2 regions of the Propionicimonas paludicola genome follow, and region 1 is predicted to be linked to the other one. Evidence: predicted binding sites of a transcription regulator. Region 1 holds the regulator's gene; the other holds the start of a gene.

The links. The regulator LexA, encoded in region 1, represses DNA repair genes until DNA is damaged. The targets are predictions, from matches to a motif close to TCGAACANNTGTTCGA.
Region 2: the regulator LexA is predicted to act here: its motif matches at 7,318-7,333, upstream of ATK74_RS02790 (HNH endonuclease signature motif containing protein).

Annotation. Positions count from the first base shown of each region.
Region 1 covers NZ_PDJC01000001.1:1,195,152-1,207,075, forward strand. Annotated here, with positions in the region: gene dapF (diaminopimelate epimerase) at 1-669, shown strand, start outside; gene hflX (GTPase HflX) at 704-2,113, shown strand; gene ATK74_RS05505 (ATP-dependent DNA helicase) at 2,106-4,055, shown strand; gene lexA (transcriptional repressor LexA) at 4,108-4,866, opposite strand; gene ATK74_RS05515 (hypothetical protein) at 5,076-5,360, shown strand; gene nrdR (transcriptional regulator NrdR) at 5,575-6,033, shown strand; gene ATK74_RS05525 (vitamin B12-dependent ribonucleotide reductase) at 6,078-8,915, shown strand; gene ATK74_RS05530 (hypothetical protein) at 8,922-9,119, opposite strand; gene ATK74_RS05535 (DedA family protein) at 9,164-9,637, opposite strand; gene ATK74_RS05540 (pyridoxamine 5'-phosphate oxidase family protein) at 9,772-10,185, shown strand; gene ATK74_RS05545 (universal stress protein) at 10,191-11,069, shown strand; gene hrpA (ATP-dependent RNA helicase HrpA) at 11,109-11,924, shown strand, end outside.
Region 2 covers NZ_PDJC01000001.1:609,929-621,852, forward strand. Annotated here, with positions in the region: gene ATK74_RS02765 (AMP-dependent synthetase/ligase) at 1-1,622, shown strand, start outside; gene ATK74_RS02770 (acyl-CoA thioesterase) at 1,619-2,482, shown strand; gene ATK74_RS02775 (dihydroorotase) at 2,479-3,747, opposite strand; gene ATK74_RS02780 (aspartate carbamoyltransferase catalytic subunit) at 3,744-4,682, opposite strand; gene pyrR (bifunctional pyr operon transcriptional regulator/uracil phosphoribosyltransferase PyrR) at 4,682-5,257, opposite strand; gene ATK74_RS02790 (HNH endonuclease signature motif containing protein) at 5,925-7,286, opposite strand; gene pepN (aminopeptidase N) at 7,519-10,107, opposite strand; gene ATK74_RS02800 (hypothetical protein) at 10,325-11,764, shown strand; tRNA gene ATK74_RS02805 (tRNA-Pro) at 11,823-11,898, shown strand.

The DNA.
Region 1 (11,924 bases):
GTGCGGGCCGAGGCGGTCCCCGAGTGGGACGGGCCCGGTGACCAGTGGTTCATGGACTACCGCAACGCCGACGGGTCGATCGCCGAGATGTGCGGCAACGGCCTGCGGGTCTTCCTGCGCTACCTGGCTGAGCAGGGGCTGGTCGACAGCGCCGAGCGCGTTCCGGTGGCCACCCGGGCCGGGGCTCGGACCGGATGGTTCCTGCCCGACGGCCGGGTCGCGGTGACCATGGGCCGGGTGCAGCTCGGTGAGCAGGTCGAGGTTCGGCTCGGCGAGCATTCCTGGCCGGCTCGTGCGGTCTCGGTGGGCAACCCGCATGCGGTGAGTGCCCTGAGGTCTGACGAGAGCCTGTCCGAGCTCGACCTGCAGAGCGCTCCGATCGCTGCGCCGGCCGAGGTGTTCCCGGCCGGTGCCAACTTCGAGTTCGTGGTGTCGTCCGGCCCCGGTGAGATTTCGATGCGCGTTCACGAGCGGGGCGTCGGCGAGACGGCATCCTGCGGTACCGGGGTAGTTGCGGCCGCGGCCGCAGCCGGCGGCTCCGAGCATTGCCGGGTCCGGGTGCGTGGCGGCGAGCTGGAGGTCGACCTCAGCGGGGACGAGGCGGTGCTGATCGGGCCGGCCGTGATCGTGGCTCACGGCGTCGTCGACTGGCCGGACGAGCTGGGCTGAGCTGCGCAGCTTCGCGCAGCAGACTATGGAGAAGATGATCGAAAACGACGAGTGGGACGACGACCTGCCCAGTCCGGACGGCGAGCAGCTGGATCTGGCAGCTCGACACTCGCTGCGGCGGGTGGCTGGCATGTCCACTCAGCTGGCCGACATCAGCGAGGTCGAGTACCGCGAACTCCAGCTGGAGCGCGTCGTCCTGGTCAGCGTATGGACCGGCGGCAGCCAGGCTGACGCCGACAATGCCATGGCCGAACTGAAGCTACTGGCCGAGACGGCCGGTTCCGAGGTGCTCGAAGGGCTGGTCCAGCGGCGGGGGACCCCCGACCCGGCGACCTTCATCGGCCGAGGCAAGGTGGACGAGCTGCGTGAGGTGGTGATCGCCACCGGCGCCGACACGGTGATCTGTGACGGCGAGCTCGAGCCGGCCCAGTTGCGCAACCTGGAGGATCGGGTCGGGGTCAAGGTGATCGACCGCACTGCGCTGATCCTGGACATCTTCGCCTCCCACGCCAAGAGCGCCGAAGGTAAGGCACAGGTCGAACTGGCTCAGCTGCAGTATCTGCGCCAGCGGCTGCGCGGCTGGGGCGGCAACCTGTCCCGTCAGGTCGGCGGACGTGCTGCTGCCGGAGCCGGCATCGGCGGTCGTGGCCCTGGTGAGACCAAGATCGAGACCGACCGGCGGCGGATCAAGACGCGGATCGCCATCCTGAAGCGGCGGCTGCGTGACCTGGACGAGGTGCGGGCCACCAAGCGAGCCCAGCGCACCCGCAACCAGGTGCCCAGCGTGGCCATCGTCGGCTACACCAATGCCGGCAAGAGCTCCCTGCTGAACCGGCTCACCAATGCCGGAGTGCTGGTCGAGGACGCCCTGTTCGCCACCCTGGATCCGACAACGCGGCGCTGGCAGACCTCGGACGGCCGGGTATTCACCCTCACCGATACGGTCGGCTTCATCCGGCACCTTCCGCACGACCTGGTGGAGGCCTTCCGCTCGACCCTGGAGGAGTCGGTGTCCGCCGATCTGCTGCTGCACGTGGTCGACGGCTCCGATCCGGATCCGTTCGGCCAGGTGGCGGCGGTGCGGACGGTACTGGGCGAGATCGGTGCGTCCGGGGTGGCCGAACAGCTGGTGATCAACAAGATCGATGCCGCCACTGACGATGTGCTGCTGGCTCTGCGCGGCCGGTTCCCGGACGCTCTGCTGGTCTCGGCGCGCACCGGTGAAGGCGTGTCGGAGTTGCTGGCTCGGATCGAAGAGCGGTTGCCTCGCCCGTCGGTCGAGGTAAGGGCGCTGGTGCCCTATGCCCGCGGCGATCTGATCGACCGGATCCACAATGCCGGGGAGTTCCTATCGGCCGAGCACACGGCGAGCGGCACCCTGGTGGTGGCGCGGGTGAATGCCGATCTGGCCGGTGAGCTGGCTCGGTTCGCCACCGATGACTGACCCTGACCTGACCGGGCAGATTCTGGCGGCGGCCGTCGAGGAACTCGGCGGCCAGCAGCGTCCCGGCCAGGTGGAGATGGCTGCCGAGGTGAGCACCACCTTCGCCACCGGCGAGCACCTACTCGTCCAGGCGGGCACCGGAACCGGTAAGTCGCTGGGCTACCTGGCACCGGCCGTGGCCGAGCTGGCCGGCAATCCGCAGGCGCGGATCGTGATCGCCACGGCCACGCTGGCCCTGCAGAGCCAGCTGGCCAACAAGGACATTCCCACCGCGGTCGCCGCAGCCCAGCAGCTCACCGGCACCACGGTCAGTCATGCCGTGCTCAAGGGGCGCAGCAACTACGTGTGCCTGCAGCGAGTCCGGGACGGCTCGGGGCTCGAGCAGGATGCCCTGGTGGCCGACCCCAGCGAGGCGTCCGGCCTGGGCGCAGAGGTGGTGGCGCTGCGGCGCTGGGCAGAGGAAGAGGCCGAGGCCGACGGACTGGCCGATCGCGACGACGCCCCGGACCACACTCCGGCAGCCTGGAGCCAGGTGTCGGTGCCGGTCCGGGAGTGCCTGGGCGCACAGAAGTGTCCCTTCGGCGAGGTCTGCTTCGTCGAGGAGTCCCGGCGCCGAGCCCGGGCCAGCCAGCTGGTGGTGACCAACCATGCGCTGCTGGCCATCGACGCCATGCACGGCGGCACAGCATTGCCCGAGTACGACGCCCTGGTCATCGACGAGGCCCACGAACTCGTGGCCCGGGTCACCGGAGCGGCATCGGTGGAGCTCGGTCCGGTGCAGGTGGAGCGGGTCGCCAAACGCTGCCTGCCCTGGTTGGCCGACCAGACCGGGTTGGAGTTTCTGGACGCGGCCGACACCCTGCAGGAGGGCCTGGACGAGGCCGAGGTCGGCCGGATCCCCGGCGGTGAGCCGGCGGTGCTGGCCGCCGTCCGCAGCGTCCGGGACGCCGCCCGGCAGGCGGTCACCGGGCTGGCCGGCGGTGCTGCCGAGGAGGTCGAGCGCAACCAGGCCCAGGCTGCCGCCCAGGAGATCTTCGACATCGCCGAACGGATGGCCAAGCTGTCGGAGTTCGATGTGATCTGGGTCTCGGAGTCGGAGCGGTTCGGGCGGCAGCTGAACTGCGCGCCGCTGTCGGTGGCCGGCCTGCTGCGCGACCGGGTGTTCGCCGACCATGCCGTGGTGCTGACGTCGGCCACCCTGAAGCTGGGCGGCGAGTTCCGAGCCATCGCGGCCTCGGTGGGCCTGGACGCCACCGGCGCCGACTATCGCGGGGTGGATGTCGGCTCGCCGTTCGACTACCGCAGCCAAGGCATCCTCTACGTCGCCACCCGGCTGGCCCCGCCGACCCGGGAGGGGATCGCCCCCGACGCCTTGGCCGAGATCGCCGAGCTGCTGTGGGCCGCCGAAGGCAGGACTTTGGGCCTGTTCGCGTCCCAGCGGGCCGCGGAGGCTGCCGCCCGCTACTGCCGGGCCGAGGTCCCGGACCGGCTGATCCTGTGCCAGGGCGATGCGCATCTGCCGAAACTGACCGCCCAGTTCGTGGCCGATCCGGAGGCGTCGCTGTTCGGCACGCTCTCGCTGTGGCAGGGCTTGGACGTGCCCGGCGACACCTGCCGGCTGGTCGTGATCGACAAGATCCCGTTCCCACGGCCCGACGACCCGCTGATGCAGGCCCGGCAGCAGGCGGTCACCCAGGCCGGCGGCAACGGCTTCATGGCCGTGGCGGCCAGCCATGCGGGTCTGCTGCTCGCCCAGGGCGCCGGACGGCTGATCCGCACGCTCGACGACCGCGGGGTGGTGGCCGTCCTCGACCCGCGGCTGGTCACGGCTCGCTACGGCAGCTTCCTGCGGGCCTCGCTACCGGACTTCTGGATGACCACCGATCCCGAGGTGGCCGTGGCCGCCTTGCGCCGGCTGGGTGCAGCTGCGAACGACGCCTGAACGCACAACGGGTGCGGACGACACCCGTCCGCACCCGTCATCGCGCTATCGGCTAGACCCGCCGCAGGACAGCAACCACCTTGCCCAGAATGGACGCCTCATTGCCGTCGATCGGTGAGTAGGCCGGGTTGTGGGGCAGCAGCCACACCTGACCGGGAGTGCGCTTGAAAGTCTTCACCGTGGCCTCGTCACCGAGCAGCGCGGCAACGATGTCGCCATTGGTGGCATCGGGCTGCTGGCGGACCACCACGTAGTCGCCGTCGCAGATGGCAGCCTCGATCATCGAATCGCCCTTGACCTCGAGCAGGAACAGGTTTCCTTCGCCGACCAGCTGCTTGGGCAGGGTGAAGACGTCCTCGACGGCCTGCTCGGCCAGGATCGGACCGCCGGCCGCGATCCGGCCCAGGATCGGCGCGGTCACCGATGGGGCAGTGGGGGCCGGCTCGTCCGGTTCGATGACCCGCAACTGCTCGCCGGGGCTGATCGAGGACGGCAGCCGCACCTCAAGGGCGCGCGGACGATGCGGGTCACGGAACAGGAAGCCCTTGGCCTGCAGCACCTTCAACTGGTGGGCGGCCGAGGACGAACTGGCCAGCCCGACCCGGTCGGCGATCTCGCGAATGCTCGGCGGGTAGCCACGCTCGGCAAGCTCGTCCCGGATCACTTCCAGGATCCTCCGCTGTCGGGGGGTGAGCCCTTCGGCATCCACCGGGCCGTCGGGCAACTGGGACACCTTGGTGCCCAGCTGGGCGGCGATGTCCTCTTTGCGTGGCCGACCTCGCTTGCGGTCGGAGGTTGGGGTAGCTGCCATGCCTCGAAACTATCGGCTGCGCGGTCGCGAATCAAACATATGTTCGAGCGTGTCTGGGGCTGATCCGGCCGGTCCGAAAAGTGTCAGAGCCGGGCAGCAGGATCAGTATCAGCCCGACACGCTACGAACAAATGTTCGATAAGGCTTGCATCTGACGGCGCGGGGCACTAGAACAGTATCGAACACACGTTCGAGGAAAGGGGCAGGCGATGAGCGCTCTAGCGATCACCGAGGCAGTGGACACCACGTGGGCCGAGGTTCCGAGTGTATGTCCGGCCGCGGAGCTCCGCCTGGTCCCGGCGGCGCCGTCCGTCCCGTCCGCGGGGGCGTCCGGCTGGCAGTTGACCGAGCGCGGCATCGCCGTGGCGGTGATCGGCTCGCTGATGGTGTTCCTGACCGGCTTGGTCGTGCTGGTCGGCGCCTTCCTTGCCGTCCCGGATCGGCCGCTCGACGGCACTTCCGCTGCCGCCGCCTCGATCTCGGTGCAGCAGTGATCTGCTCCTGATTGGCAACAGGGGGTCGGTGGGCACATCTGCCCCGTGGTGGCCCGCGACACGCCCTCAGGGCTGTCTTGCTTGTGGTCGAGACTCTGCGTAACCTCTACATGTAGTAGTTACAGCAATGTGGTTTGTCCACAAATTGTGGTTCTTACTCCACAGTTCGTCCACATCCCCATCCACCGCCGCCACGACTGAGAAGGAGCGCCGGATGCACTGCCCGTTCTGCCGGCACACCGACACCCGAGTCCTCGATTCCCGCGTAGCCGAGGACGGCACCAGCATTCGCCGTCGTCGGCAGTGCCCGCTCTGCGAGCGCCGGTTCACGACGCTTGAGCAGATGCAGCTGGTCGTGGTCAAGCGCTCGGGAGTGGTCGAGCCCTTCTCCCGCGAGAAGGTGATCACCGGAGTCGCGAAGGCCTGCAAGGGCCGTCCGGTTTCGGAGAGCGATCTGGCTCGCCTCGGCCAACGGGTCGAAGAGACGCTGCGCGCGTCCGGGCAAGCCGAGATTCCGGCCGACGAGGTCGGCCTGACCATCTTGGGCCCGCTGAGCGAGCTGGATCCGGTGGCGTACCTGCGGTTCGCCAGCGTGTACAAGCACTACGACACGGTCGAAGACTTCGAGACCGAGATCGACAACCTGCGCCGGGCGGCGCTGGTCACCAACTGAAGCGTCGAAGACACACCTCCCACCCTACGAAAGGCAGTTCACCCATGACCGAGACCGCGAAAGCCGCCACTAAGGGCGGTCGGAAGTCGCCCGGGCTGAAGATCAGCCCGGTGTTCACCACCCCCGGGGTGCACCCTTATGACGAGGTCACCTGGGAGTCGCGCGATGTCGTGCAGACCAACTGGAAGACCGGTGAGACCGTCTTCGAGCAGCGCGCGGTGGAGTTCCCCGACTTCTGGAGCGTCAACGCGTCCACCATCGTCACCACGAAGTACTTCCGCGGCGCACTGGGCACCGCGGCTCGTGAGACCAGCCTCAAGGCGCTGATCGACCGGGTGGTGACCACCTACCGCAAGGCCGGGGAGGATTACGGCTACTTCGCCGCTCCCGAGGACGCGGAGGTGTTCGAGCAGGAGCTGCGCTGGATGCTGCTGCACCAGTACTTCAGCTTCAACTCCCCGGTCTGGTTCAACGTGGGCACCACCAGCCCGCAGCAGGTCAGCGCCTGCTTCATCTTGTCGGTCGACGACTCGATGGACTCGATCCTGAACTGGTACAAGGAAGAGGGCTTCATCTTCAAGGGCGGCTCCGGTGCCGGCCTGAACCTGTCTCGGATCCGTTCCAGCAAGGAGCTGCTGTCTTCCGGCGGCACGGCCTCTGGCCCGGTTTCCTTCATGCGTGGCGCGGACGCGTCCGCAGGCACCATCAAGTCCGGCGGGGCCACCCGGCGCGCGGCGAAGATGGTCGTGCTGGACGTCGATCACCCCGACATCGAGGAGTTCGTCGAGACCAAGGCTCGCGAAGAGGACAAGATTCGCGCCCTGCGTGATGCCGGCTTCGACATGGACCTGGGCGGCAAGGACATCGTCAGCGTCCAGTATCAGAACGCCAACAACTCGGTCCGGGTCAGTGACGAGTTCATGCGTGCTGTCGTGGACGGCACCGAGTTCGGGCTGCGGGCCCGGATGACCGGCGAGGTGATCGAGACCATCGACGCTCGTCAGCTGTTCGACAAGATCGCCAAGGCGGCCTGGGAGTGCGCCGATCCGGGGCTGCAGTACGACGACACGATCAACGCCTGGCACACCAACCCGGAGTCCGGCCGGATCAACGCGTCCAACCCGTGCAGCGAGTACATGAGCCTGGACAACTCGTCCTGCAACCTGGCCAGCCTGAACCTGCTGAAGTTCCTGCGTGATGACGACACCTTCGATGTGGCCAAGTTCGTCAAGGCCGTCGAGCTGATCATCACGGCCATGGACATCTCGATCTGCTTCGCCGACTTCCCGACCGAGGCGATCGGCGAGACCACCCGCAACTACCGCCAGCTGGGCATCGGCTACGCCAACCTGGGTGCGCTGCTGATGGCAGTCGGACGGGGCTACGACTCCGACGGTGGCCGGGCCCTGGCCGCGGCGATCACCTCGCTGATGACCGGCACCTCCTACCGTCGCTCGGCCGAGCTGGCCTCGGTGGTCGGCGCCTACGCCGGCTACGCCCGCAACGCGTCCGCGCATCAGCGGGTGATGCGCAAGCACCAGGCCGCCAACGACGACCTGCGCACCTACGCCCCGATCGATGAGCAGATCCACGCCGCTGCCACCACCGAGTGGGATCAGGTGGTCAAGCTGGGCGCCAAGGATGGTTTCCGCAACGCCCAGGCCTCGGTGCTGGCCCCGACCGGCACCATCGGCTTCATGATGGACTGCGACACCACCGGAATCGAGCCGGACTTCTCGCTGGTGAAGTTCAAGAAGCTGGTCGGCGGTGGCTCCATGCAGATCGTCAACCAGACGATCCCGCGGGCGCTGGAGAAGCTCGGCTACCCGGCCGAGACCGTCGAGGCCATCGTCGAGTTCATCTCCACCAACGGCCACGTGGTCAACGCCCCGGGCCTGAAGCCGGAGCACTACGAGATCTTCGACACCGCCATGGGCCTGCGCTCGATCCGGCCGATGGGCCACGTCCGGATGATGGCTGCCGTGCAGCCGTTCCTGTCCGGTGCCATCTCCAAGACCGTCAACCTGCCCGAGACCGCCACGGTCGAAGAGATCGCCGATGTCTACCTGCAGGGCTGGCAGCTCGGCCTGAAGGCGCTGGCCGTCTACCGCGACAACTGCAAGGTCGGCCAGCCGCTGAGCGACGGCAAGAAGCCGGAGGAGATGGCCGAGGCCAAGGCCGCACCGGAAGTTCGGGTCGAGTACCGTCCCCGCCGCAACCGGCTGCCCAAGTCGCGGGTCAGCCGCACCACCTCCTTCTCGGTGGCCGGTGCCGAGGGCTACATGACCTCGGGGCAGTACGAGGACGGCAAGCTCGGTGAGGTCTTCCTGAAGCTCGGCAAGCAGGGTTCGACCCTGGCCGGCGTGATGGACGCCTTCTCGATCGCGGTCTCGATCGGCCTGCAGTACGGGGTGCCGCTGGAGCAGTTCGCCCAGAAGTTCACCAACCTGAAGTTCGAGCCGGCCGGTATGACCGACGACCCGGACGTCCGGATGGCGCAGTCGATCATGGACTACATCTTCCGCAGGCTGGCTCTGGATTACTTGTCCTTCGACGAGCGAGCCGAGCTGGGCATCTACACGGCCAGCGAGCGGGCTCGTTACGTGGAGACCGGCAAGTACCTGTCCGAAGAGGACGAGGCCGATCTGATCGAGTCCGAGTCGCTGAAGAACGATGCGGCTGACGACATCCAGGTGCACGCCGAGGGTCCGAACCAGCCGGCTCTGGTCGAGGTCGAGGCGCACTCCACCGCAGAGGTCCTGGAGAAGATCTCCGGGCTGAGCGTGGACGCCCCGCTGTGCCTCACCTGCGGCACCAAGATGCGCCGGTCCGGCTCCTGCTACATCTGCGAGGGTTGCGGCGCCACCAGCGGCTGCAGCTGAGTCAGGTCATTCAGCCTCAGTCTCGTCCTTCGTGACGAGGCTGAGGCTGATCCATGCCGGGGTGGCGGCAGGCTCAGGTTCGCTGGGCTTATCGGACGCCGTCTGTCCGGGAGTGGCCGGACGAATGGGGTCACCCATGGCGGCGCGCAACGCCTCGGCGATGGCATTGCCTTTCGACGGGTCGTACTTGCGGATCTCGGCCATGGTCGCATCCTAGGCGAGCCGGCTGTGCGGCGACGAGCCCTCGGTCAGGCCTTGGCGGCCCGGTGGTGTTGCCAGGTGATGTACCCGGCGATCAGGGCGACCACGGCCACCAGCGCACTGATGGCGCCGACGGGAGAAAGTGCGTACAGCCGGCCGAACAGATCCAGGCCCACGGTTCCGATGGTGGCGTAGATCAAGGCCCAGGCCAGCCCGCCCAGAGCCAGGGCCGGCAGGTAGTGGATCCAGCGCATCCGGGTGGCTCCGGCGGCCAGGTTGGCCAGGGTCTGGAAGCCGATGGTGAGGAACGACAGGCCCACCACCGGTGCCCCGTAACGGTCCACCCGCGCGCTTGCCGCAGCGAAGGCGGGGGAGTCGAGCAGCCTGGCCAGCCGGGTTTTGCGGGCACCATAGGCGGCCAGCCGTCCGACCAGGTAGGTGCTTCCGGCTCGCAGGACGACGATGGCGAAGAGCGCGGCGACGATCGCCGGGAACGGGACGTTCCACTTGGTCGGGTCCACCCGGCCTCCCTTGCTCGGCGAAGGGTTCATTCTAGTGGGAGGGGTACCCGGGCCGTACAGATCCACCTACGCATTGGCACCACGCCGAACGCCTTGTCAGGGCTTCCCGGGCGGAGCGGAGTACCATGCGCGAAATGGACTATCAAGGGCACTTGACCAGCCTGGCTGAGGACGAATGTCGCCAGCTGCTGGCCGAGCATTGCGTCGGTCGGGTGTGCTGGCTGGACGGCGAGCAGCTACAGGTGCTGCCGGTGACCTACGCCCTGCACGGCGACCAGATCGTGTTCACTGCCAACCCGGCCAGTGCGCTGGGTCGGCTGAGCGGTCCGGTGGAGGTCTGCTTCGAGGTGGACGACATCGACGAGCCGACCGCGTCCGGCTGGAGCGTGGTGGCCCGCGGCACCGCCGTGGGGTCCAGTTCCGGCACCCCGGGCGGGCTGGCTTTGCCTCGAGCCTGGGCGCCCGGTACCCATGAGTTCGCCGTGGTGATCACTCCGGCCGGATACTCCGGACGAGCGGTCTCCGGCGCCCTAGCGGAAAGCAGGTAATCAGCGTGACCACACAGTCCCCGGTTCGAGTGCTGGCCGGTTTCGACGGCTCCGACGACGCCTATGTGGCGCTGAGTTATGCCATCGCCGAAGCCAAGCATCGCGACGCCGACCTGGTGTTGGCTCACGCCATCGACGACATCGTCTTGAACAGCGCCTGGGGAGTGGTCTTCGATCCCGAGGAGATCAAGCTCAACGCGGCGGAGATGCTGGCCCGCGCCGTCGATGACGCCGTCGCTGCCGGGCTGGAACGCAGCCGGGTGCACACCGAAGTCGTCCTGGGTAACCCGGCGGCCGGCCTGACCAAGCTCAGCCAGAACGCCGCCGTGGTGGTCGTCGGCCGGCGTTCGAGCGAGCAGGGTGACAAGCCCTTCGTCGGCTCCACCACGCTGGGCGTGGTCGGCGCGTCCCACGCTCCGGTGATCGCGGTGTCGACCAGTGACGACCCCCATGAGCTGCGCACCGGGGTGATCGGGGTCGGAGTGGATACCTCGGCCCGCGGTGCCGACGCCCTGCGCTGGGCGCTGGCCGAAGCCAGGGATCACGGCGGACGGGTCGTGGTGATGAGCGTGTGCCGGGTTCCGTCGGGTCGATGGCTGCTCGGTGGTCAGCTGACCGTCGAGCAGCAGGACGCGGCGATCGAGGTGACCCGGCAGCGGGTTGCCGAACTGATCGACCAGCTGAGCCCGGAGTTCCCGGACGTCCCGGTGGACCTCGAGGTGTCCTGTGGCAGCCCGCTGGATGTCCTGACCGTCGAGAGCGCCGAACTGGACCTGCTGGTGCTCGAGGTGCACGCCTCGTTCCCGACCTACTCGGTCGGTGGGCTGATTCGTGGCTTGCTGGCGCATGGTCGGTGCCCGATCGGGACCATCACGCCCCGCTGAGCGGACTTCCGTCCGGCGGATCGGTAGTCTTGGCCGGCTATGGATCCCGAACTGCCTGAGCTTCACTTCGATGAGGCGCTGCCGATCAGCGCCCATGTCGAGGAGATCCGCAACGCCCTGATCGCCCACCAGGTGCTGATCGTGGCCGGCGAGACCGGCTCGGGCAAGACCACCCAACTGCCTAAGATCTGCCTGCTGGCCGGACGCCGCCAGATCGGCCACACCCAGCCCCGACGCCTGGCTGCCCGCAGCGTGGCCGCCCGGATGGCTGAGGAGCTGGGCGAGCCGCTGGGCCAGACGGTCGGCTTCCAGGTCCGGTTCTCCTCCCAGCGCAGCCGACAGACTCGGGTCAAGGTGATGACCGACGGCATCATGCTGGCCGAGATCTCCAAGGACCGGGAGCTGCGCCGCTACGACACGATCATCATCGACGAGGCCCACGAGCGCAGCCTGAACATCGACTTCCTACTCGGCTACCTCAAGCAGCTGCTGCCGCGGCGTCCCGATCTGAAGGTGATCATCACCTCGGCCACCATCGACACCCAGCGGTTCAGCGAGCACTTCGGCGGCGCACCGATCATCGAGGTGTCCGGACGCAGCTACCCGGTGGATCTGCGCTACCGGCCGGTGGCCGGAGCCGCCGATCAGCGCGACCGCGACCAGATCGACGCGATCTGTGACGCGGTTACCGAGCTGACCGCTCGGCTGGACGGCGACATCCTGGTCTTCTGCTCCGGGGAGCGGGAGATTCGCGATGCCGCCGACGCCATCAATGCCATGGACCTGCGGTTCACCGAAGTGGTGCCGTTGTACGCCCGGCTGTCGGCAGAGGAGCAGCATCGGGTCTTCGCGGCG
Region 2 (11,924 bases), 590 kb from region 1:
ACACCAGGATCGAGTGGATCCTGATCGACTACGCGATCAACACCGCTGGTGGCGCCACGACGACCATCTACCCGAACACCCAGGGCGACGACTTCACCTACATCGTGACCCACTCAGGCTCGGTGATTCTGGTCGCCGAGAACGCCGAGCAGCTGGCCAAGCTCGATGCGAACCCGGAGGCGTCCGCAGGGGTACGCAATGTGATCCTCATCGACGGTCACGGCGACGGCGATCGAGTGCTCGACCTGGAGCAGCTCGCCGAGCGCGGCCGGACGGCGCTGGTCGCCGACCCTGAGCTGGTGAACCGGTCGATCGGCGGCAGCGGCCTGGACACCTTGGCCACCCTGATCTACACCTCGGGCACCACCGGACGTCCGAAGGGCGTCGAACTGACCAACCGCTGCTGGGTCTACCAGGCATTCGTCCTGGACCAGATGGAGATCATCTCCGACAGCGACCTGCAGTACCTGTGGCTGCCGTTGTCCCACGTGTTCGGCAAGGACCTGCTCACCATTCAGCTGGCGATCGGCTTCAGCACGGCCGTGGACGGCCGGATCGACCAGATCGTGCCCGGCCTGGGTGCGGTGCATCCGACCTTCATGTGCGGGGCTCCGCGCATCTTCGAGAAGGTCCGCGCTGCGGTGATGCTGTCCTCGCCGCGCAGCGGGATCAAGGGCCGAATCGCCCGCTGGGCGTTCTCGGTCGGACGTTCGTCCCGGGAGGACCGGCTGGCCGGCCGGGAACTGCCGCCGGTGCAGCGTTTCGCCTACTCCGTGGCGGATCACTTGGTGTTCAGCAAGCTCAAGGAGCGGATGGGCGGCAACATCAGCTTCTTCATCTCGGGCTCGGCCAAGCTGAACTCGCAGGTGCAGTCCTGGTTCTACTCGGCCGGCCTGGTCGTGGCCGAGGGCTACGGCCTTACTGAGACCGGCGCGGTCAGCTGCGTGAACCTGCCGCTGCCGCCGCGGTTCGGGACGGTCGGCCCGGCCCTGCCCGGCACTGAGGTCAAGATCGCCGAGGACGGCGAGATCCTGATCAAGGGACCGGCGGTGATGCGCGGCTATCACAACGATCCCGAGCGTACCGCCGAGGTCCTGGTGGACGGCTGGTTCCACACCGGTGACATCGGTGAGTTCGACGCCGACGGCTTCTTGAAGATCACCGATCGCAAGAAGGACCTGATGAAGACCTCCGGCGGCAAGTACGTCGCCCCGGCCAAGGTCGAGGGCGTGATTGCGGCCACCATTCCCTATGTGTCCCAGGTGGTCGCCGTGGGCGATGGCCGCAAGTACATCTCGGCGCTGCTCACCATGGATCGGGACAACCTGGCCAAGTGGGCCGCCCGCAAGGGATTGTCCGACATCTCCTACGAGACGCTCACCCAGCATCCGGAGTTGCGGCGCACCCTGGAGCGCTTCATCAACTCGGCCAACGCCAAGCTGGAGCGCTGGGAGACGGTCAAGCGGTTCGCGGTCCTGCCATCGGAGTTCAGCATGGACGACGGCGGCATGACGCCGAACATGAAGGTGCGGCGCAAGGTGATCACCGACCGCTACGCCGACGTGGTCGAGTCGCTCTACGACTCCGACGAGCCTGAGTACCTCGATCCTGACGCGAGGTGAGCTTCGACAGTTCGGTTCCGCTGCGCTGGGTGGACGTTGATGCCCAAGGCCACGTCAACAACGCCCTGATCGCGGACTACCTGCAGGAAGCCCGGGTCGATTGGCTGCAGTCCGGCGCCAACGCGCATCTGCTCGGCGACGCCACCATGGTGGTCTCCCATCAGGTCGAGTACCTCGGTCCGGTCTTCTTCTCCACGACGCCGCTGCGGGTCAGCCTGGACGTCGGAGTGGTCGGTGCGGCTCGCTTCGTCCTGGGCTATCAGGTGTTCCAGGACGAGCGACTGGTATCCCGGGCTCGCAGCACTCTGTGCCTGTACGACTATCGGGCGGCCCGGATTCGACGGATGACCGGTGCCGAGCGGGAGTGGTTCGCCGCCCAGTCCGTGGCCCTCGAGCCGTTCCGGGCGATCGACGGCTGGCGGGTGGGTCCGGACGCCTCCGAACACACCTTCACCGTGCGGTGGTCCGATCAGGACGCCTACCGCCACGTGAACAACGTCCGAGTCTTCGACTACTTCGCCGAGGCCAGGGTGCGACTGACCCCCGAGCCGGGACCGGATCGGATGACCCAGGCCGCCGCCGAGCAGCTCACCTGGATGGTGGCCCGGCAGGACGTCGACTATCTCGGCCAGATCGTCCAGCGCCCCGAGCCCTATCGGGTGCGCACCGCGGTCGCGAAGCTCGGCCGCACGTCGGCCACGCTGGTCGCCGAAGTGCAGGACCCGCTCGATGATCGCGTGCTGGCAAGGGCGCATACCGTCCTGGTCAGCGGCGACGTGAGTGGACGTCCGGTTCCACTGCCGAAGGTGATGCACGACTCGGCAGCGGCCTGGCCGGCGGTTCGCGCGGTTCGCGCCTAGCGGGAGTAGGTCTGCCGGCCCCGCCAGTAGGTGGCCACCACCGGGTCGGGCAAGTCCCGTCCGTGGTACGGGTTGTTCCGGGACCGTGACTTGGACGCCGCGGCATCAACAGCGGCCCGGGCGGTCGGGTCGACCAGGACCAGGTTGGCCGGCTCACCGATCGCCAGCGGACGGCCCTGGCCGGGCACCTGGCCGAGCGCGGCCGGAGTGGACGACATCCGCTGCACCAGCGTCGGCCAGTCCATCCGTCCGGTGTTGATCATCACCTCGATCACCACGGCCAGCGCCTGCTCGAGGCCGAGCATGCCGGGCAGGGCGATGTCGAAGGGGTGGTCCTTGTCCTGACGGGCGTGCGGGGCATGGTCGGTGCCGACCACGTCGATGGTGCCGTCGGCCAGCGCCTCCCGGATCGCCTCCACGTGTTCGGAGGTGCGCAGCGGCGGGTTCACCTTGAAGGTGGTGTCGTAGGACGCGACCAGCGGGGTGTCCAGCAGCAGGTGGTGCGGAGTGGCCTCTGCGGTCACCTTCACCCCGCGCTTCTTGGCCCAACGGATGATCTCGACGCTCTCGGCGGTTGACACGTGGCACACATGCACCCGGGAGTCGGTGAGCGCGGCGAGTTCGACATCGCGGGCCACGATCACGCTCTCGGCCTGGGACGGCCAGCCGGGCAGGCCGAGTCGTCCGGACCATTCGGACTCGTGGCAGCAGGCGGTCGAGCCGGCCAGCCGGGGATCCTGGGAGTGCTGGGCCACCATGCCGTCGAAGGCCTTGACGTAGGTGAGCGCTCGGCGCATCAGCAGCGAGTCGGAGACGCACTTGCCGTCGTCGGAGAAGACCCGCACCTTCGCCTTGGAGTCGGCCATCATGCCGAGCTCGGCGAGTTCCTCACCGGCCAGCCCCTTGGTGACCGCGCCGACCACCTGCACCTGGCAGTGGCCCTCGCGCTCGCCGAGGGCGTGGACGTACTCGGCGGCCTCTGCGGTGTCGGTGACTGGACTGGTGTTGGCCATGGCGTGCACGCAGGTGAAGCCACCGCGGGCGGCGGCATCGGTGCCGGAGTCGACGGTCTCGGCGTCCTCGCGTCCGGGCTGGCGCAGGTGGGTGTGCAGGTCGACTAGACCCGGGATGGCCAGCAGCCCGGCGGCGTCGAACCGCTCCACGCCGGCCGGGGCACTGGCCGGGTCGGCGAGAACACCGTCCTTCAGGTAGAGATCGGTGATCGTCCCATCGGCCAGTCGGGCGCCGTTGATCAGCAGGCTCACCGCATCGCTCCTTCGTCAGAACCCAGTAGGTGGTACAGCACACTCATCCGGACCGCGACGCCGGAGGCGACCTGATCCAGGACCAGCGAGTTGGCCGCGTCGGCGGCGGCGCTGGAGATCTCGACGCCGCGGTTCATCGGCCCGGGATGGCAGATGCCGGCTCCCGGCTTGAGCGCCCGCAGCCGTTCCTCGGTGAGGCCGTAGCCGGCGGTGTACTCGCGTTCGGTGGGGAAGTAGCCACCGGCCATCCGCTCGCGCTGGACCCGCAGCATCATCACGATGTCGGCCTCGGGCAGCACGGCGTCGAAGTCGCTGGTCACCTGGCAGCCCCAGTTCTCGACCCCGGTGGGCAGCAGGGTGGGCGGCGCGACCAGGACCACCTCGCCGCCGAGCAGGTTCTGCAGCAGGACGTTGCTGCGCACCACCCGGGAGTGCAGCAGGTCGCCGACGATGGCGATCTTCTTCCCGGCGAAGCCCTCGCGACCGAGGCTGCGGAAGTGCTTGCGCATCGTGTAGGCGTCGAGCAGGGCTTGGGTGGGGTGCTCATGCTGGCCGTCGCCGGCGTTGACCACCTGGGCTCGGACCCAGCTGGCCACCTGGGCGGCAGCGCCGGAGGAGGGGTGTCGGATCACGAAGCAGTCCACGCCCATGGCGTCCAAGGTGAGCATGGTGTCGCGCAGCGACTCGCCCTTGCTGACGCTGGAGCCCTTGGCCGAGACGTTGATGGTGTCGGCGGACAGCCACTTGCCGGCGATCTCGAAGCTGGTCCGGGTGCGGGTGGAATCCTCGAAGAAGATGTTCACGATGGTGCGGCCGCGCAATGCAGGCAGCTTCTTCACCGGACGGGACTGCACCTGCTGCATCTCTTCGGCGAGGTCGAGGATGGCATTCGCATCGGTTGCCGAGAGGTCGGCGCAGCCGAGGAGGTGGCGCATCAGGACTCCTTCCCGGTTCGGGTGATCGTGATGGCGTCGGTGCCGTCGAGCTCGGCCAGTTGTACGGCCACGCGCTCGTCATCGGCGGCCTGGATGGTGCGGCCCACGGTGTCGGCGGCGATCGGCAGCTCCCGGTGCCCCCGGTCGACCAGGACGGCCAGCCGGACGGCCCGCGGTCGGCCCAAATCGCGCAGGGCGTCGAAGGCGGCCCCGATGGTGCGTCCGGAGTAGAGGACGTCGTCCACCAGCACCACCACCGAGTCGTCGATCGAGCCGGGGATCGCCGTGCGCCCGGGGTTGCGGGTCGGGTTGGCCCGCAGGTCGTCGCGGTACATGGTGATGTCGAGTTCGCCCTGCCGGACCGGACGCCCCTCGACGCTCTCGATCAGTGCGGCCAGTCTCTTGGCCAGTGGGACCCCTCGGGTCGGAATGCCGAGCAGCACCAGATTCTCCGCGCCGTGGTTGGCTTCGAGGAGTTCGTGAGCCATTCGGGTCAATGCCCGAGCAACTTCCGACTCGTCGGCCACCACTCGGGAAAACTGGGGAGTCGGGGTGTCGGTTGCTGGATCAGCCACGCAGCGCTCCTCGGTCGTGAGCCGGGCGCCATCTCGAGGCCACCAGGCTTCGAGCGGCCAATCTATCGGACCCAGCGACCGACCGCTGTCGCTGCCCGGTCTGTGTCGGTGCCGCGACTCTGCTTGTGCCAGTGCCGCCGCCCGACGTGTGGCGGTGGCACACACGGGCGAACCCGCGCGTGGTGGCCAGGTCAGCGTGGCGGAACCGTACTGCCCTGGCGGCCAAGCCGACGTCGGTTCCCGGTAGTGGAGGTCGGCGGCCGTAGAAGCCAGCAGGCCTCGACCACCGCTGGGCAGGCGGAGCGAGCGAGTATCAAGAGAAGGCAGTCGCCAGCGGACAGCCAGCCCCAGCGCCCAGGAGCTCTCAGCCACCAACCACCAGCGGCATCAGCAGGCAGGCCCCGCCCAGCGTCCACCAGCGTCCATCGGCCACCCGCAGGTATCAGCGGGCGGGCAGACAGCCACCAGCAGGTGTCAGTGGGCAGCCGGTGGCCTAGGAGCTCTCAGCCGGCAGATAGAGCCCAGCATCTAGTTGCAGCCACAACCGGTAGCCGGCGCCTGCCCGCCTGCGACGTGGTGGCTGCCCGACGGTGCCGGCAGTTGTCCTGCTATCGCTGGTGCCGGCAGTTGTCCTGCTATCGCTGCCATCGCTGGTGTCGCTATCCAGTCAGGCGCACAGTGCCGGGTCCCCGCGGGCTCCCGCCGGCGCTCGACCATCCGCCAGCCGTCCGCTGCCGCCGAGCCGCCGGTGGCGCACCGGTCTTCGCGATCGATCCAGCCGGGCCGGCGGGATGAACTCCGGTAGCCCGTCCTGAGCGATCCGGATCTCCCATTGGTCGCGGGTGCCGAAGGTGGCCGGCTCGACCAGGGCATGGTGGTGATGGCAGAGCAGTGCCAGGTTCGACAGCGAGGTTCGGCCTCCGGCCCACCACGGGGTCAGGTGATGCGCCTCACAGGTCTGTTCCGGGACGTCGCAGCCCGGGAAGGTGCAGCCCCCATCGCGCTGGCCGAGAGCCACCCGGATACCGGGAGTCACCAGGCGACTGGCCCGGCCCACATCGAGCACCTCGGAGGCCGTGCCGAGCACAGTTGGCAGCAGATCGGCCTCGCAGCAGATCCGGCGCAGCTCGCCGGCGCTGAGGGCTTCGCCTTCGCGGATCAGCCCGGCGCCGGCCGCAGCCGCCTGCAACGTGGCGTAATCCAGCCGCACGACCACTCGGGCCTGGCCGACTCCCGGCTCGGGCCGGGTCTGTCGGGCAGCGCGCAGCAGCGAGATCAGCGCGTCGGCCCGGCGCTGCTCGGGACTGAGTTCGCTGAACGCATCCCGAGCCTCGATGGCCGTACGCCTCAGGGCCTCTCCGTGCGCGCTGACCAGCGCCACGAAGGCTTCCCCTTCGAGCTGGGGCAGCACTCCTTCGAACCGGATCACTCCGGGCTCTCGGAAGAAGCGCAGGCTGCGTCGGCGATGGGCAGCCTCGGCCAGCTGCTGCAGGCGCTGCTCTTGGCTCTGCTCGGCCGACGGGGTCAGTTCGGCGAGCACGCGGTCGGCGCACCGACTCAGCTCCGCCGAATCGAGGTGCTCGGCCAACCCGACCAGCAGGTCCTCGGCCTCGGCGCGACGCTCCGGAGCGAGCCGGGGTGCGACCTCGGCCAGCACCCGTCCGATGGCCTGCGCCTGCCCGGGGCTGACCTGTCCGTCGGTGGCCGCCTGGCCGAGCCGAGGGTGGTCGGCGATCGTCCGCGCCTGCATGACGGCGGACGCCGCCTCGCGGCGGGACAGGTTCTCGCCGATGCCGAGCCAGGACGCCAGCGGCGTCCCGGTGGCGCGCACGGACGCCTGGTTCTGCTCGGCCTCCGCAGTGAGTTGGACGGTCAGCGCCTGCACCCGGCCCTGTACCCGACGGGCCAGCCGAAGCCAGGCCAGCCGGGTCTCCGGCGCGAGGTCATCGCGGCGAGGATCGACCAGATCGAGCGACTGCTCGATCCTGGCCAGCGCCTCGCCGGCGGTCACCATGCTGTGTTCGTCCACGCATCTAGTGTCCCGCACAGCAAGGACAAAATCGAACACAGATTCGAATCTGTGGATAACCGGAGATGCCATCCACAGATTCCACGAAACGTGAACTCGCCCCACCCGCGCGCGCCCTCAAGCGGCTCTCACGAGATGCCCGATCAGACCCTCGCGAGCCCCGACAAGCCGCTCACTCAAGCCCTCAGGAGCCCTCCGCAGGCCTCAGCACCGTCGCCGGCGCCGGGAGCGTTCAGCTGAACGCCTCCTGGCAGCGCAGCGCCCGCTCGGCGTCGTCGCGACGCTCGAGCACCTGCCGGGCCACGGCATCGGTCAGCGAGACCGACTCCAGCCAGGCGTCGAGCTCGGCCAGCGCCGTCCGATCCATCAGGGTCCGGGGGAAGAGCAGTCCCAGCACGTGCTGCCGCAACGCCGAACTGCGGTCCGCCCAGCCGTCCCGGCCGGCCGAGATCGCCTCGGCCACCTCGCGATAGGCGCCCAGGTAGGGCTTCAGGACCGCGTCTGCCCCGAACTGCCAGAAGTTCGAAGTGATCTGGTAGTGGGTCTCGTTCGGTACGTCATCGTCGGCCGTGGCGAGCCGCCAGGCCTGGATCTTGGCTTCGGCACTCGGCAGTGCGGCTCGGGCCCCGGCAGCGCGTTCGGCGCCTTGGGCGGTCGGGTCGAGGGCCAACTCGGCCTCGATCTCCGTGGCCCCGATCGCTCCCAGCCGGGCCAGGTTGGTGATCAGGTGCCAGCGCAGGTCGGTGTCCACGGCCAGCCCGGACGGCACCGCCGACCCGTCCAGCCAGGTGTTCAGCACCGCCGCCGTCGCCGACGACTCCGCGGACGTGGCCAGTGCGCGGGCCAGCGCCAGCTGGTGGTCCGACTCCGGCTCGGCCTCTGCGAGCAGCCTGCTCAGCCCGTCCACGAAGAACTCGTTGAGCTCACCCCGGTCGGCCTCGGGCGTGAAGTAGTCGATCGCCGTGCGGGCCTGGGCGAGTACCGAACCCACCGCGGTCAGGTCGGTCTCGACGCCGACCCCGGCCAGCACCAGGGCTACGAAGTCGTGGGACGGCAGCTCGGCATCCCGGCACATGTCCCAGGCCGCGGCCCAGCACAGGGCGCGGGTCAGCGCGGAGTCGATGGTGCCCATCGAGGCCACCAGTGCGGCCAGCGACTCCGGATCCAGGCGCAGCTTGGCGTAGGTCAGGTCGTCGTCGTTGGGCAGCACCAGGGTGCCGCGCGCACGTCCGATCAGCTCGGGAAGCTCGGTCAGCTCGCCGGCGATGTCCACCTCGACCCGGTCCCGTCGGACCAGCCGTCCGTCCACCAGGTCGTACAGCCCGATCGCCAGCCGGTGGTGACGCAGGGTCGGCCACTGGTCCGGCGCGGTCTGGCGCAGCGCGAAGCGGGTGAACCGGCCCTCGGCGTCCACCTCGAACTCGGCGCGCAGGGTGTTCACCCCGGCCACCTGCAGCCATTCGGCGGCGAAGAAGGACAGATCGCGCCCGGAAGCCTCGGTGAGCGCGTTCAGCAGGTCGCACAGCTGGGTGTTGCCCCAGGCATGCTTCGCGAAGTAGGCCCGCACTCCGGCCAGGAACGCGTCTTGGCCGACGAAAGCCACCAACTGCCGCAGCACCGAGGCGCCCTTGGCGTAGGTGATGCCGTCGAAGTTCAGCTCGACGGCCTCCAGGTCGACCATGTCGGCGGCCACCGGATGGGTGGACGGCAACTGATCCTGCCGGTAGGCCCAGTTCTTGCGGGCGTTGGTGAAGGTCGACCAGGGGTCGTCGCCGACGCCGGTCTTGTTCCGGATCTCGGCCTGGCAGAAGTGCGAGGCGAACTCGGCGAACGACTCGTTCAGCCACAGGTCGTCCCACCAGGTCATGGTGACCAGGTCGCCGAACCACATGTGGGCCAGCTCATGCAGGATCGTGTTGTCCCGGGTCTCGTAGGACGCCTGGGTGACCCGCGAGCGGTAAAGGTACTCGTCGCGGATGGTCACGCAGCCGGCGTTCTCCATGGCCCCGGCGTTGAACTCGGGGACGAACACCTGCGCGTAGTCGGCGAACGGGTACGGCATCCCGAAGTGCTCTTCGAAAACCTCGAAGCCGGCCTTGGTGGTGGCCAGCAGCCGGTCGGTGTCGAGGTAGTCCACCAGCGAGCGCCGGCAGGCCAGCGACAGCGGGATCTCGGCGGCCTTGCCCTGGTGGGCGTCGCGGACGACGTGGAAGTGCCCGGCGATCAGCGCGGTGATGTAGGTGGAGATCGGCGGAGTCGGAGCGAAGGTCCAGTGTGCGGTCCCGTCGCCGAGGTCGACCGGGGCGACCTCGGGGGAGTTCGACAGCACCGTCCAGCTCGCGTCGGCGCGGACGTCCAGGGCGAAGGTGGCCTTGAGATCGGGCTGCTCGAAGCAGGCGAACAGCCGGCGGGCGTCCGCGGTCTCCAGCTGGGTGTAGCAGTAGACCAGGTCGTCGACCGGGTCGACGAAGCGGTGCAGGCCCTCGCCGGTGCGGCTGTAGCGGCACAGCGCGGTGACCACCAGCTCGTGCTCGCCGGCGGCAGCCTCGAAGGCCACCCGGTGGTCGTTGAAGGCCTCGGCCGGCAGCAGAACCCCGTCCAAGGTGGCCGAGAGGACGCGATCGGCAATCAGGTCGAGGTGGCTGGCGCCGCCGGTGCTGGCGAAGCGTACGGCCGAGCGCGACCAGAAGGTGGCCGTCGCGTCATAGCCGCCAGGGACGTCTGCCGTTCCGGTCAGATCGACGCTCACCTGGTAGCTGTGGGAGCGGATCTGCCGGGCCCGACGGGCCGCCTCTTCGCGGGTGATATTCGCTGGATACATGGAGCCTCGCTGAGATGCTTCGGTGAACTGGCGGGTCCGCAGAAAGTGGGTGGTGCTGCGGGCCGGAGGTTACTAGCAGTGTCGCGACCTCCCCAAACCCGAAGCTGTGACAAGGGTGGACGCTGACGGCCCGGACGGGCCTCGACGCGCATCTCGTTGGGCGTGGCGGCCACCGTGAACAGGCTTGGTGCCGCAAGCTGTAGGGGTGCAACCCACCGTGAGCCCCGCTGTGCTGCTGTTCGGTGGCGGCGAAGTGCGGGTGGCCGCCGACGGCCTGACCACCCGGCTGATCCGGGGCAAGGAACTGGTCGCCGAGCTGAGCTGGGTGGGCGCGGCTCCGTCCTCAGTTGAGCTGATCGCCGACGACGAGGTTGAGCACGTCCTGGCGTCCGGGGGAGCGCGGCTGCTGCAACGGGTGACCGTCGCCGAGACCTGGCGGACGCGGTGGGTGCTGGTCCGCGATCACGGCGGCGATCAGGCAGTGGACGAGCGGCTGCGGGTCCAGCCCGGACCCGAGTACACCTTGTGGAGCTGGGCCACCGGCGTCACCGCCCTGCTAGCCATCGCGCCGGCGCACGGTGCCGGCCCGGTGCTGTGCCTGCGGCTGGAGCAGGGCCACTTGGAGCTCGTCGATCCCGAGCCCGGACGGGTGGCCGCGGAGTTCCAGATCGCGGCTCCCGGGACGATGCTGGGCACCGGCGAGCGACTGGTCACGGTGATCGAGGGCAGCTGGCAGCCGAACCTGGCTGCCCTGGAGACCCGGCTGCCCGCCTGGCTGGGCGATACCCAGCTGGATCACGGCTGCCCGTGGCGCGCAGATCTCGCCGACTTCGGCATCACCGCCCCTGACGACGTCGAGTTGGGCTTCAGCGAGGGCGCCGTACTGCTCGACGGGCCACCCGGACGGCGCCTGATCGAGGTGCACACTCCGCGCGGACTGAGCCGGATCCCGGTGGAGTGGGTACCGCCGGCCGAGCAGGTCCTGCATCAGGTGGCGGTGGCCGCGCTGGACTCCGCCCGTCCGCTGAGTGGGGCGGCCGCCCTGTGCATTCAGCGGGCCGCCGAGCGGCATGCGGTCTGGCTGGAGGCCGGCGCCCACGATCGGCTGGACCGCTTCGACTGGGCCAATGACGACTCCATCTTTGCGGCAGCATTCGCCCTGGCCAGAGGCCGGAGTGAAGGCGAAGCCGCAGTGGTCTCGGACGGTCTGAGAGTGCTCGGCGCCCGGGCCACCGGAGTCGGCTTCGGACGGCTGGCCATGGCCGGCTGGCTCGCCTCATTGAGCGTGGGCCTGGACGCCCGCGAGCGCTGCCTGGAACTGCTCGGACGTCCCGCCGTCGGCCGGACCGCGGCCCTGGAGAGCTCGCTGCTCCATTACCGCAGCATCGACTTCGGCCAAGCCGAACTGGCCGGCGTCTACCACCGGCTCGGTGGGACCTTGCCCGGACGCGCCCCGCTGCTGTCCTGGTCCGAGATCGCCTCTTTGGTCGGCCTGCTCGAGCTCTGCCCGCCGGAATGGCCCGGTGCCGTCGACTACGCCCAGGCCGCCGAGAAGGCCCGCGGACAGATCCTGTGCGCCTACCTGGACGGCGAGATCACCGACCCCGAGCCGTTGGCCTGGCTGCTGTTCACTCCAGAACTAGTCGCCGCTGGCTAGGTAGTCGGGTGGCCATAGTTGGTGGGCCGGGTCGGCTCACCGTAGAGTGGCCGCGATCCGGGGCGTAGCGTAGTGGCTAGCGCGCCTGCTTTGGGAGCAGGAGACCGCAGGTTCGAGTCCTGTCGCCCCGACCATTTCGGCACTGCCGATGTGCCTAGGG